Regions from separate parts of the Cryobacterium psychrophilum genome, predicted to be linked through region 1. Evidence: riboswitches for the same ligand, from Rfam matches in the RefSeq annotation. Region 1 holds a riboswitch; the other holds the start of a gene.
What was found. Region 1 has a riboswitch for thiamine pyrophosphate ahead of EDD25_RS17170 (3-oxoacyl-ACP reductase). Riboswitches for the same ligand answer to the same signal wherever they lie in the genome.
Positions count from the first base shown of each region.

Region 2: another riboswitch for thiamine pyrophosphate. It lies ahead of EDD25_RS14925 (ECF transporter S component); the one in region 1 lies ahead of EDD25_RS17170 (3-oxoacyl-ACP reductase).

Region 1 is NZ_SODI01000002.1:70,299-76,043, forward strand. Features, by position in the region: gene EDD25_RS17150 (ABC transporter substrate-binding protein) at 1-305, shown strand, start outside; gene EDD25_RS17155 (ABC transporter permease) at 375-1,184, shown strand; gene EDD25_RS17160 (ABC transporter ATP-binding protein) at 1,177-1,971, shown strand; gene EDD25_RS17165 (LLM class flavin-dependent oxidoreductase) at 1,974-3,290, opposite strand; gene EDD25_RS17170 (3-oxoacyl-ACP reductase) at 3,302-4,066, opposite strand; TPP riboswitch at 4,123-4,225, opposite strand; gene EDD25_RS17175 (IS256 family transposase) at 4,561-5,745, shown strand, end outside.
Region 2 is NZ_SODI01000001.1:3,173,452-3,179,196, forward strand. Features, by position in the region: gene dinB (DNA polymerase IV) at 1-894, shown strand, start outside; gene EDD25_RS14920 (hypothetical protein) at 904-1,224, shown strand; gene EDD25_RS17635 (hypothetical protein) at 1,214-1,369, opposite strand; TPP riboswitch at 1,412-1,520, shown strand; gene EDD25_RS14925 (ECF transporter S component) at 1,570-2,223, shown strand; gene EDD25_RS14930 (ABC transporter ATP-binding protein) at 2,227-3,750, shown strand; gene EDD25_RS14935 (energy-coupling factor transporter transmembrane component T family protein) at 3,747-4,541, shown strand; gene EDD25_RS14940 (nucleoside/nucleotide kinase family protein) at 4,528-5,091, shown strand; gene EDD25_RS14945 (D-alanyl-D-alanine carboxypeptidase family protein) at 5,170-5,745, opposite strand, start outside.

The DNA of each region.
Region 1 (5,745 bases):
AGGCCCTCCAGAAGGGGTATCAGTACGCCGCTGACAACCCGGATGCTGCGGCCAGGATCCTGATCGATGCGAACCCCGGTGTCTTCGAAAATACTGAACTCGTCTACCGCAGCCAGAAGGAATTGAGCGCTAACTACCTCAAAGACGCCACCGGCCAGGTCGGCACCCAAACGAGCGCCCAGTGGCAGCAACTGGCCGATTTCCTCTACCAGGCCGACCTTTTGGTGGACGGAAACGGCGACCCGCTTACCGCGCCCTTGGACACCTCCACGCTATTTTCCGACCAGTACCTCAGCGAGAAGTAACGCTCCCGGTCGCGCAACTCGAACCAGGTGAACACTGTGACCGCACCGACGAGCACTCGAGGCGAAAGCATGCCGAAAACTGTTCCCCGCCGAACAATTCGGGGCGTCAAAACAGCACTCACTACGCTGGTTCCCTCTCTGGTGATCGTCATCGCTCTTCTGGCAGCGTGGCAGATTGCCGTGACCGCGGGCCAAGTGCAGCCGGCAATCCTCCCCTCCCCTTGGCGCATTCTGGAACAGGGGTGGAACGCCCGGGACACCATCTGGGCGAACACCATACCCACGCTGCAAGCAACCCTTCTCGGCTTCGCTGTTTCCCTGACGGTCGCCTGGGCCTTGGCCATCGTGATCGACTTCTCGCCGTGGCTTCGGCAGGCGCTGATGCCGCTGCTGGTGGCATCTCAGACAATACCCATCATCGCCATTGCACCGCTGATGATCATCTGGTTCGGTTTCGGGGTGCTGCCCAAAGTCATCGTCATCGCACTGGTGACATTCTTCCCAGTCACGGTTGGACTGATCGACGGTTTCAACCGAACCGATCGTGAAGCCACTAATCTGCTGCGGAGCATGGGTGCCAACCGGTGGAAACAGTTCATCTACGTCCGACTTCCCTCCGCCCTCCCGTCTTTCTTCACGGCGCTTCGCATCGGCATCACCTACGCGGTCACCGGAGCTATTTTTGCCGAGTACGTCGGAGCCCAACAAGGACTCGGAATCTACATGGCCCTGATGAAAAACTCGTTCCGCACAGACCTCGTCCTCGCCGCCGTCGTGGTCACCGCGACGCTGAGTATCTCCCTCTTTCTCCTGACCTACGTCGCCGAGCGGCTGATCATCCCGTGGCACTCGAAAGAACGCCGGAGCCGGAATGTCTAACGCCCCGCCGAAAACGCCCAAGGTCGAAGTGCGCGGCATTGGAAAATCTTTTCAACTCGGGAAGGGGCAATCACGGCAGGTCATCGACAACGTCTCTTTCTCCGCACAGCCGGGAGAATTCGTTGCGGTCATCGGCCCGAGTGGATGCGGCAAGAGCACCCTGTTCAACATCATGGCCGGACTGGAAAAGCCCAGCACAGGCGACGTCCTCGTCGATGGCGTAGCCGCCACGGGGGAACGCGAGCATTGTGCCTACATGCCACAGAAGGACCTACTTTTCCCTTGGCGTACCATCCTTGAGAACACCGCTCTCGGCCTCGAAGCTTCCGGCGAGAGTAAACAGAACGCCCGTTTGGCCGCTCAGGCGCTTTTCCCGGCCTTTGGCCTCTCCGGTTTCGAGAAATCGCACCCGTTCGAGCTCTCCGGCGGTATGCGCCAGAGGGCCGCCCTACTGCGCACCGTGGTTCAGGGCCGAGACATTCTCTTGTTGGACGAGCCGTTCGGTGCGCTGGATTCGCTGACCCGCACGGAAATGCAATCCTGGTTGCAGGACATGTGGTCCAGGAACTCGTGGACCGCAGTGCTCATCACCCACGACATTCGCGAAGCGATCTACTTGGCCGACCGGGTAGTCGTCTTGAGCGCACGGCCAACGTCTGTGCGACTGAACCTCACCATCGACCTGCCGAGGCCACGCCAGCTGTCGATGATGACCTCGGCAGTGTTCAAGGATCATGAACTCGAACTCCTCACAACTCTTCACAAGCAATCCCGCACGTCACTCTAATTTCAGCGCCGAAGTGACACCAGAGGCCGCTCCAGTCCCAGATTCCCGCGCAACGTACCCGCGGTGTAGGCGGTGCGGAAGAGTCCGCGTCTCTGCAGCACCGGGATGACCTCGTCTATGAAGTCATCGAGCGATTCCGGCAGGAGGGGTGGCATGAGATTGAATCCGTCTGCGGCGCCGGAGTGGAACCAGAGCTCAATCTGGTCCGCAATCTGCTCCGGGGTGCCGAGCATGGTGCAATGGCCGCCCCCGGCGGCGAGTCGGCCGAGCAATTGCCGCACCGTGGGTTGCTCCGCCTCAATGATGCGCAGAATCGTGGCGTACCGGCCCTGCGGGCCGCTGAAGTCGCCAAGCGGTGCCAACGGCGGCACCGGGGCATCCAGTTCCCAGCCGCTGCAGTCCTCCTGCACGAACACACTCAACTGGGCCAACGACTGCTCCGCCGGGAGCAGCGCGTCGACCTCGGCCTGTTTGGCGCGGGCTTCGGCCTCCGTGGAGCCCACATAGGTGACCAGTCCCGGCATGATGGATACGGTCTCCGGGTTGCGCCCCGCCGCGGCGATCCGCCGCTTCACATCCGCGTAATAATCCTGGGCGCTCTGCAAATCATAGGCGACCGCGTAGATTCCTTCCGCGTACCGGGCGGCCAGATCCCGACCCTGCTCGGACGCGCCGGCTTGGAACAGCACCGGTCGGCCCTGCGGCGACCGCGGAACGGTCAACGGGCCGTCCACGCGGAAGTGTTCACCGGCATGATCGATCGGTTGCACTCGTGCCGGGTCAGCGAAGAGTCCGGCCCGATCCAGGATGAGGGCGTCATCGGCCCACGAGTCCCACAGGCGCAGCGCAACCGCGATGAACTCGGCCGCCCGGCTGTACCGGTCTTCGTGGGAGGGCATCGCCTCCAGCCCGTGGTTGCGGGCCTCGGCATCGAACATGGAGGTGACCACGTTCCAGCCGACCCGTCCATTACTGATGTGGTCGAGGGAGGCGAGCATACGCGCTGCGTGGAAGGGAGTATAGAAGGTGGCAGAAACAGTGCTGACCAGACCGATCCTGTTCGTGACCCGCGCCATCGCCGCCAACGCTGTTAACGGCTCGAAGAACCACCGGGGGCCGGCAGCGACATCGCCAACGGACTGCCCATCGGCGAAGAACACAGCGTCAAAAAGGCCGCGTTCCGCGTTTTGAGCAAGACTCTCGTAATAACCAATATCCCCGAGCTGCTCCAGTGATGACCCGGGGCGACGCCAAGCAGCGCTGTGGTGGCCGCAGCCCATGAGGAACGCGTTAAAATGGAGCTGGCGTGGGTTCGACATTACGAACCCTTTCAGTTCATCACCAGGCCGCCGTCGACCACCAGATTCTGGCCCGTGACGGACCGCGCCCAGGGGGAAGCGAAGAACAGAACGGCGTCGGCGAATTCCGCCGGGGTGGTGACCTTCCCAAGCGGGGTGGCCGCGGCGATGAAATCGAACACTTCCTCGGGGGTGGCAGCGCTCGCATCCGTTGTGCGCAAAAGCCCGCCAGAGACCATATTGACCGCGATATTGTGCTGGCCGAGATCTGCTGCCAGGGTACGAGTCAAGGCCAGCAGGGCCGCTTTGGCAGAAGTGTAGTCGTGGTACGGGACCACCGGGTTCTGGAACAGGTTGGTGCCAATATTGATAATTCGGCCGAACCCGAGTTCGCGCATGCCGGGCAGTGCCTGCTGAGTGGTGTTCAGGGCGCTGCGCACGCTCCCGGAGAACTGGGCGTCGAACTCCTCCCAGGTGATTCCTACGGCGTCGGAGCGGGCGTCACCGTTGAACGAGAAATCCGCCAGCGCGTTATTGACCACTGTGGTGACGGGGGAACCGAAATGTGCCGCAGCCTCCGCGAGCAGTTCCGCAACCTGAGCGGCGTCCGTGACGTCGGCCTGCACAGCAACCGCCTGCTTACTGCCATAATCTGCAGCGAGAGCCTGCGCGCTGGCCGCGCTGGTGCGATAATTAATGACCACTCTGGCGCCCTGCGCGGCGAAGGCCGCCACGATGCTGTGCCCCAGGCCCCGCCCGCCACCGGTGACCAAGACAATCTGTTCTGCTAATTTCATGGAGTTTCTTCACCTTAAAATAGGCAAAAGGATGTGGTTCAGCCCCAGTACGGTGCGCAAGCCTCCACTGACATCCCTTCGCTAGTTCGAACTAGATCAGGTTCAACGGGTGTCATCTCAGCCCAGCGTCATACAGCCTGGGCACCCCGTGTCACTCACAGCGTATACCGATCCCCGGCTTCTTCGACTCCGGACCAACGCTTAGCGCCACCACTGTTCCGCAACGGGCCAGACCCCGGAACGAACGAAAAAACCCCGGCATGTATCGCCTGAGGAAGACGAACATGAGAACCGGGGCTAATCGTTGGAGTGGGGGGACTCCGATGCCTAACGGTACACGCCCGTCGCCGACTGATGACTCCGGCGCGCCTGGTGAAGGAAAGTCAGCCCCGCAACTGACCATGCTTCGCGCCCTGTGTTGCTCCGTCGGGACTGTCTCTTAAACGGTGTTTCCGGCCTGACGCGCTGGACGTGGGTCTGGCGGGAAAGGTGCCGTGATGACGACACTTGATGCTGTGACGAAGAAGACGAAAAATGAGCCCACCCGTGAGGCGGTGGCGGCGAAGGAATGGGTGCGCCTGGCCAAGGAGCAGGGCCTGACCCTGGACGGTCCTGAAGGGCTGCTGGGCCAGTTCACGAAAACGTTCCTGGAGACGGCGCTGAACGAGGAAATGACTGAGCATCTCGGTCATGAGAAGAACCGTGCCCCGGACGAGCGTGACGAATCCAACGTGCGCAACGGGACCCGGCCCAAAACGGTGATCAGCCCCTCGACGGGGCCGGTGACCATCCAGGTGCCTCGTGACCGGGACGGCACGTTCACTCCGGTGATCGTGCCGAAACGACAACGCCGCTTGACCGGGGTCGATGAGATTGTGCTGTCGTTGTATGCCCGCGGCCTCACGACCGGGGAGATCAGCGCGCACTTCAACCAGATCTACGGTGCGCAGGTCTCCAAAGAGACGATCTCTCGCATCACGGACAAGGTGATCGAGGAGATGCAAACGTGGCAGTCCCGCCCCTTGAACGGCGTCTACGCGGCGATCTTCATCGACGCGATCGTGGTGAAGATTCGGGACGGGCAGGTCGCCAACCGGCCCATCTACGCGGCCATCGGCGTGACCCTGGACGGCGATAAAGACATTCTGGGATTGTGGGCCGGCACCGGCGGTGAAGGCGCCAAATTCTGGATGTCTGTCCTGACCGACATCAAGAACCGTGGTGTCACCGACACGTTCTTCCTGGTCTGTGACGGGTTAAAAGGGCTCCCGGACGTTGTCGGGAACGTGTGGCCGTTGACGACGGTGCAGACGTGCATCATTCACCTCATTCGGAACACGTTCAAGCTGTCCTCGAAGAAGGATTGGGATGCGATGAAACGAGCGGTGAAACCGATCTACACCGCTCCGACCGTCGACGCCGCGCGGGCAGCATTGGACGATCTGACCGAGATCTGGGGGAAGAAATACGGTGCGATCATCCGGTTATGGGAGTCGGCATGGGAAGAATTCACCCCTTTCCTGTCCTACGACCCCGAGATCCGCCAAGTGATCTGCTCCACGAATGCGATCGAGTCACTCAATGCCCGGTACCGGCGGGCGGTGCGTGCTCGAGGGCATTTCCCCACCGAGCAGGCCGCTCTAAAATGCTTGTATCTGGTCACGCGAAGTCTCGATCCC
Region 2 (5,745 bases), on a different contig from region 1:
CTCGTGGAACGCGTCGGCATCGACGAGGCGTTCCTCGACGTGGCCGGTGCGCGTCGGCTGCACGGATCGCCGGCCGTGATCGGTGAGCTGATCCGCACCCGGGTGTTCGCCGAGACCGGCCTGGTGTGTTCGGTCGGTGCGGCGCCCACCAAATTCATCGCCAAGCTCGCGTCCGGCCTGGCCAAGCCCAACGGTCTGCTGGTGGTGCCGGCAGAAGCGACACTCGACTTTCTGCATCCCCTGCCCGTGAACGCGATGTGGGGCGTGGGGGCCACGACCGAGGAGGCCCTCGTACGGCTCGGGCTGCGCACGATCGGCGACATCGCCCACACGCCCCTGCACCTACTTCAGCGCTCGCTCGGGGAAGCATCGGGGAACAAACTGCACGAGCTGTCCTGGGGGAGGGACTCGCGCGCGGTCACGATTGAGCGCGAGGAGAAGAGCGTCGGCCACGAGCAGACATTTGAGTACGACGTGACGGATACCGCGGTGCTCCGCAGCGAACTGCTGCGGCTTGCCGACGCGGTCGCGGTGCGTCTGCGGCGGGGCGGGCTGGTCGGACGGCGCGTTGTGCTCAAGCTCCGCTACCGGGATTTCAGCACCGTCACGAGGTCGCGTACGCTCGCCGAGCCGAGCAACGTGGGACGGCGCATCTATGAAGAGGCCGTGGCAGCCTTCGAGGTGCTCGCGGCGTCCGGCATCCGGGTGCGTTTGATCGGCGTGCGGATGGAGCAGCTCTCGCCGGCGGACAGCCAGGGCCTCGCCCTGTGGGATCCCGACGAGGATTGGCGGGGCGCGGAGCTTGCGGTGGACACCGTCACGGCACGGTTTGGGCGGGGCATGGTTCGGCCGGCGTCGCATATTGTGCCCAGCAGAGAACCGAACGAGGGGTAACCTGTTGGCATGACTAGCCTTCCGGAAAAGCTTGCAGAGATATCCCGTTCCGCCGGTGTGAAGTCCGCCTATGGCGAACCGATCCAGATTGACGGCGTCACGCTCGTACCCGTGGCGATCGTGCAGTACGGCTTCGGCGGCGGCGACGCGGGCGACCAGGGCTCTGGCGGCGGTGGCGGTGGCGGTGCGCTGCCGATCGGTGCCTACGTGAAATCGGCCGGAACGGTGCGGTTCGAGCCGAACGTCATTGCGCTGCTCGGGGTGGCCATTCCGTTCATCTGCGTCACGGGCCACGTACTCACCCGCATTATTCGAGCCCTCAAGAAGTAGCGCGGCCCCCACGGCGGCGCTGGCGTGGCCAGTGCCAGGTGCCGTGCACCGGAAGACCGCGCATGATGCGGCGTCGCCGAATGAGCGACGCACGCAGCAGCACGAGCATGAGCATGGCTGCGGCGAGCACGACAAGCATGCTCATGAACAAGACCCCATTCCGTGAGTCTACGCGGGCGGCTAGACTGATCAGGAACACGGGAGTCCGGTTAACCGGGCTGAGAGGAAGCTGTAGAGCTTCGACCGTCGAACCTGATCCGGATCATGCCGGCGCAGGGAGACTTCTCGTACCCGTGCCCCACCTGAGTCATCCACCGATGATTCATCCACGGAAAGGGCACGACAATGCACGCAACATCTAAAACCTTCGGCACGACCTCATCGACGGCGACCAGGGGTCGTAACTATCGCTGGCGCGTCGTGGACATCGTCGTCGCGAGCGTCATCGGCGTCGCGAGCGGCGTCATCTTCTGGGCGTGGGGCCTGGCCTGGTCGCCGCTCAGCAGCCTTCTGGCATTCGCCCCCGGCCTCGGCGGGCTGCTCGCCGGCGGTTGGCTTTTTGCCGGGGTTCTCGGCGGGCTGATCATCCGCAAACCCGGGGCTGCCCTGTACACCGAGGTCATCGCAGCGGTCGTGTCGATGCTCATCGGTACCCAGTGGGGCTTCGCCACGCTGATCTGGGGTGTACTGCAGGGCCTCGGCGCGGAGATCGTCCTTGCCCTGTTCTTTTATGCCAACTTTCGCCTGGGTGTCGCACTGCTCGCCGGTGCTGGCGCCGGTCTCGCCGTCGCACTCCTCGACACGGCCATCAGCTATGCGGCGCTCGACCTCGGCTTCAAGACCGTGTACTTCGTGACGGCCATCCTGTCCGGCACGGTGCTCGCCGGCCTGCTCTCCTGGCTGGCCGTGCGCGGCCTTGCCCGAACCGGAGCATTGAGTCGTTTCGCCAGTGGGCGCGAGGCCATGCGTCCCGCGCGCGCGCCGCAAGCCGTTCGGTAACGAATGTCGGCCAACGCCCAGAGCTCCACCCCGGTCAAACCCGCCCGAATCACGGCCCGCGGCTGGGGCTGGCGTCATGCCGGCCGCGCCCGCCCGGCGGTGTCGGCCCTCGACCTTGACATTGCACCGGGGGAGCGCGTGCTCCTGCTAGGGTCGAGCGGTGCGGGCAAGAGCACACTCGTGCACGCCCTGGCCGGCGTGCTCGGAGACGAAGAAGACGGCGATTCCACCGGTGACCTCCTCGTCGATGGTCGCCGGGCAGCGGACGCCCGCGGCCGGGTCGGTCTGGTGCTGCAGGATCCCGATTCGCAGGTGGTCCTCGCCCGAATCGGGGATGATGTGGCCTTCGGCTGTGAGAACCTCGCCGTTCCGCGCGCAGAAATCTGGCCGCGCGTGCGAGCCGCCCTCGCGGCCGTGGGACTCGACCTACCCCTCGACCACCCGACCTCCGCGCTCAGCGGCGGCCAGAAGCAACGCCTGGCCCTCGCCGGGGTGCTCGCCATGGCACCGGGTCTCCTGCTGCTCGACGAGCCCACCGCCAACCTCGACCCGAACGGCGTGATCGACGTCCGGGACGCGGTGGTGCGCGGACTGGATCGCTCCGGAGCAACCCTGATCGTGATCGAGCATCGCGTGGCCGTGTGGCAGCACGTCGTCGACCGCGTCATTGTTCTCGATCCGGCCGGCGGTGTCATGGCCGACGGTCCCACCGCTGATGTGCTCGCACGCGAGGGTGAACGGCTGTCAAAAGCCGGTGTCTGGGTGCCTCAGGTCGCGCTTCGTGCTCCGGTTCGACGGCTCAGATCCCCGGTGGCGCCGGAGCTCCTGTTGCGGGCCGATGCGCTCTCAGTGGGCCGGGTCCCCTTCGCTCGTCGCACCGCGGAGGTCGTGGCACGAGACGTCGGCCTGGACATTCGCGCGGGCCTCGCGACGGCCGTCACCGGCCCGAACGGCGCGGGCAAGTCCACGCTCGCGCTCACGCTCTCCGGGCTCCTCGCGCCAGCCGGAGGTACGCTCACAGCCGGGCCGGCGCTCGCGAACGGCATCGGGGACCAGCCTGTGCGGTGGCGCTCCCGTGAGCTGCTGACCCGCATCGGCACCGTCTTTCAAGACCCGGAGCATCAGTTTCTGGCGGCGACGGTACGAGACGACCTCATGATCGGGCCCCGTGCGCTGCGGTTGAGCGCCTCGGAGCAGACCGCTCGCGTCGACGAACTCCTGCAGCGCCTGCGTCTCGACCACCTGGCCGACGCGAATCCGTTCACCCTGTCGGGCGGAGAGAAGCGTCGCCTCTCCGTTGCCACCGTGCTGGCCACCCGGCCGCGCCTGCTCGTGCTGGACGAGCCGACGTTCGGCCAGGATTCCCGCACGTGGCACGAACTTGTGCTTCTGCTGGCCGAACTGCTCGACGACGGCACCGCCCTCGTCGCCGTTACCCACGACGAACAGTTCGTTGACACCCTGGCCGACGCGACTGTTGTACTGCCCGGGTCGCTTGCGGCCGGGTCGATGGTCGACGCCTCATGAGCCTCCTGACGCCCACCATCCGACCGAGCGTCGTCGCCCGGCTGAACCCGGTGGCGAAGCTTGCGGTCGCCCTGATCGTGAGTTGTTCGCTTCTGCTGTCGATCGACTGGATCTCGGCGGGGGTGGCGCTGCTGCTCGAAGGCGTGCTGCTGCTCTGGTGCGGGCTCAGCCCGCGGCAATTCTGGCTGCGCACGGCACCGGTCTGGATGGCCGCGCCCCTCGCGGCCATCACAACGGTGATGTACGGCCAGGACTCCGGTGCCACGCTCTGGCAGCTCGGCTTCGTCAGCGTCACCGAGGGGTCACTGTCGTTGGGGCTGGCAATCGGACTCCGCGTGCTGGCGATCGGCCTGCCCGGTGTGGTGCTTCTCGCCACGACGGATCCGACAGACCTTGCCGACGGGCTGGCGCAGGTGCTCCGACTTCCCGCCCGCTTCGTGCTCGGAGGCCTCGCCGGGTTGCGGCTCGTGGGAATGTTCATTGACGACTGGCATTCGCTCACCCTCGCGCGCCGAGCGCGTGGTGTGGGAGACGGCGGCGGACTGGGCGGCGCCGTTCGACGTTTCGTGGGGCCGGCCTTCGCCCTGCTGGTGATTTCCGTGCGCCGCGGCAGTAAACTCGCCACCGCCATGGAAGCTCGCGGATTCGGGTCGGATGAGCCCCGAACCTGGGCCAGGCTGTCGGTCTTCGGTGTGCGCGACGCGGTTCTGGTGGGTGCGGGCTGCGCCATCGCGGCCATCGCCATCGGCGTTGCCGTGTGGGCGGGAACGTGGACCTTTGTCCTCGCCTGAATCGGAGGCGCGCGCCGTTGTGGCGCCGGTGCTCAACGCGCTGCGGGGCGCTCCCGTCAACGCGGTCGTGCTGATCGACGGTCCAAGCGGTGCCGGCAAGAGCACCCTGGCGGATGCCCTGCGGCTCGCGTGGCCCGGTGACCGGGTGCCGACCCTCGTACGACTCGACGACATCTATCCCGGGTGGGGCGGCCTCGACGCTGCCAGTGCGCTCCTCGGCGACCACGTGCTGCGGCCCCGCCACAAGCGACGCCTCGCCGCGTGGCAGCGCTACGACTGGGTTCGTGAGCAACCGGCGGGGTGGACACCCGTTCCTGCCGACCTCCCCCTCATCGTGGAGGGCTGCGGCACGCTTGCGGCGGCCCATGAGCCGTTGAGCGACATTCGAGTGTGGATCGGAGCGGACGACGCACTGCGCAAGGAGCGCGCCCTCGGACGGGACGGCGACGTATTCCGGGAACACTGGGACCAGTGGCAGCAGCAGTGGGAGGCGTACTGCGCCAGGGAGTCCCCTGAACGCTCCGCGAGCATCCGCCTGACGGCCCGGTAGCTCGGCCATGCAACGGCGGGGCGTCGGAAGCGCTCGGTGTCGGAGGCGCTCGGTGTCGGACAAGCAGGTGCGGGAACGTTACCCGCGGGAATCGAGCAGTGCGTTGATCAGGGGAACGGGGTGCAGCAGGCGCCAGCCCGGGCCCGGATCGGGGATGGTGCGGTCGAGCTTGAGCGTTGACGACGCCTCGCCCGCCGTGCCGTCAACGGTGACGTGGCCGACGACCGTGCCCGCCCGGCCCGTCGTCACCGGGTCGAGGTCAATGGACGGCTTCACGGGCGCCGAGGCCTGCCACGCGTAGGTGTTCCTCGAGTAACCGACGGTTCCCGACGAGGTCGCGCCCCACGTCGTGTTGAACCGGACGTAGGCGTCGCCCTGCTTCAGGAGGGGCAGTTCCGTCACACCGTCCGTGGCGCTCGTCATGAGCGCGGCCAGGTCGGCGTCGAGGGTGTTGTAGTCGGGTTCGCCCACAATGGCGCCGGCGAAGGCAAAGGTCTTGTCGCCGTCCACAATCCTGGCGGTGAACAGAAAACAGACCCCGGCAGCGTCGGTGTAGCTGCGTGAGATGCCGGTGATGCCGAGCTCCGGCAGGTACGCCGTCGTGTTGTCGATGCCTCGACGGTCGGCGAGAGCGGATGCCGGGCTGGCCAGGAT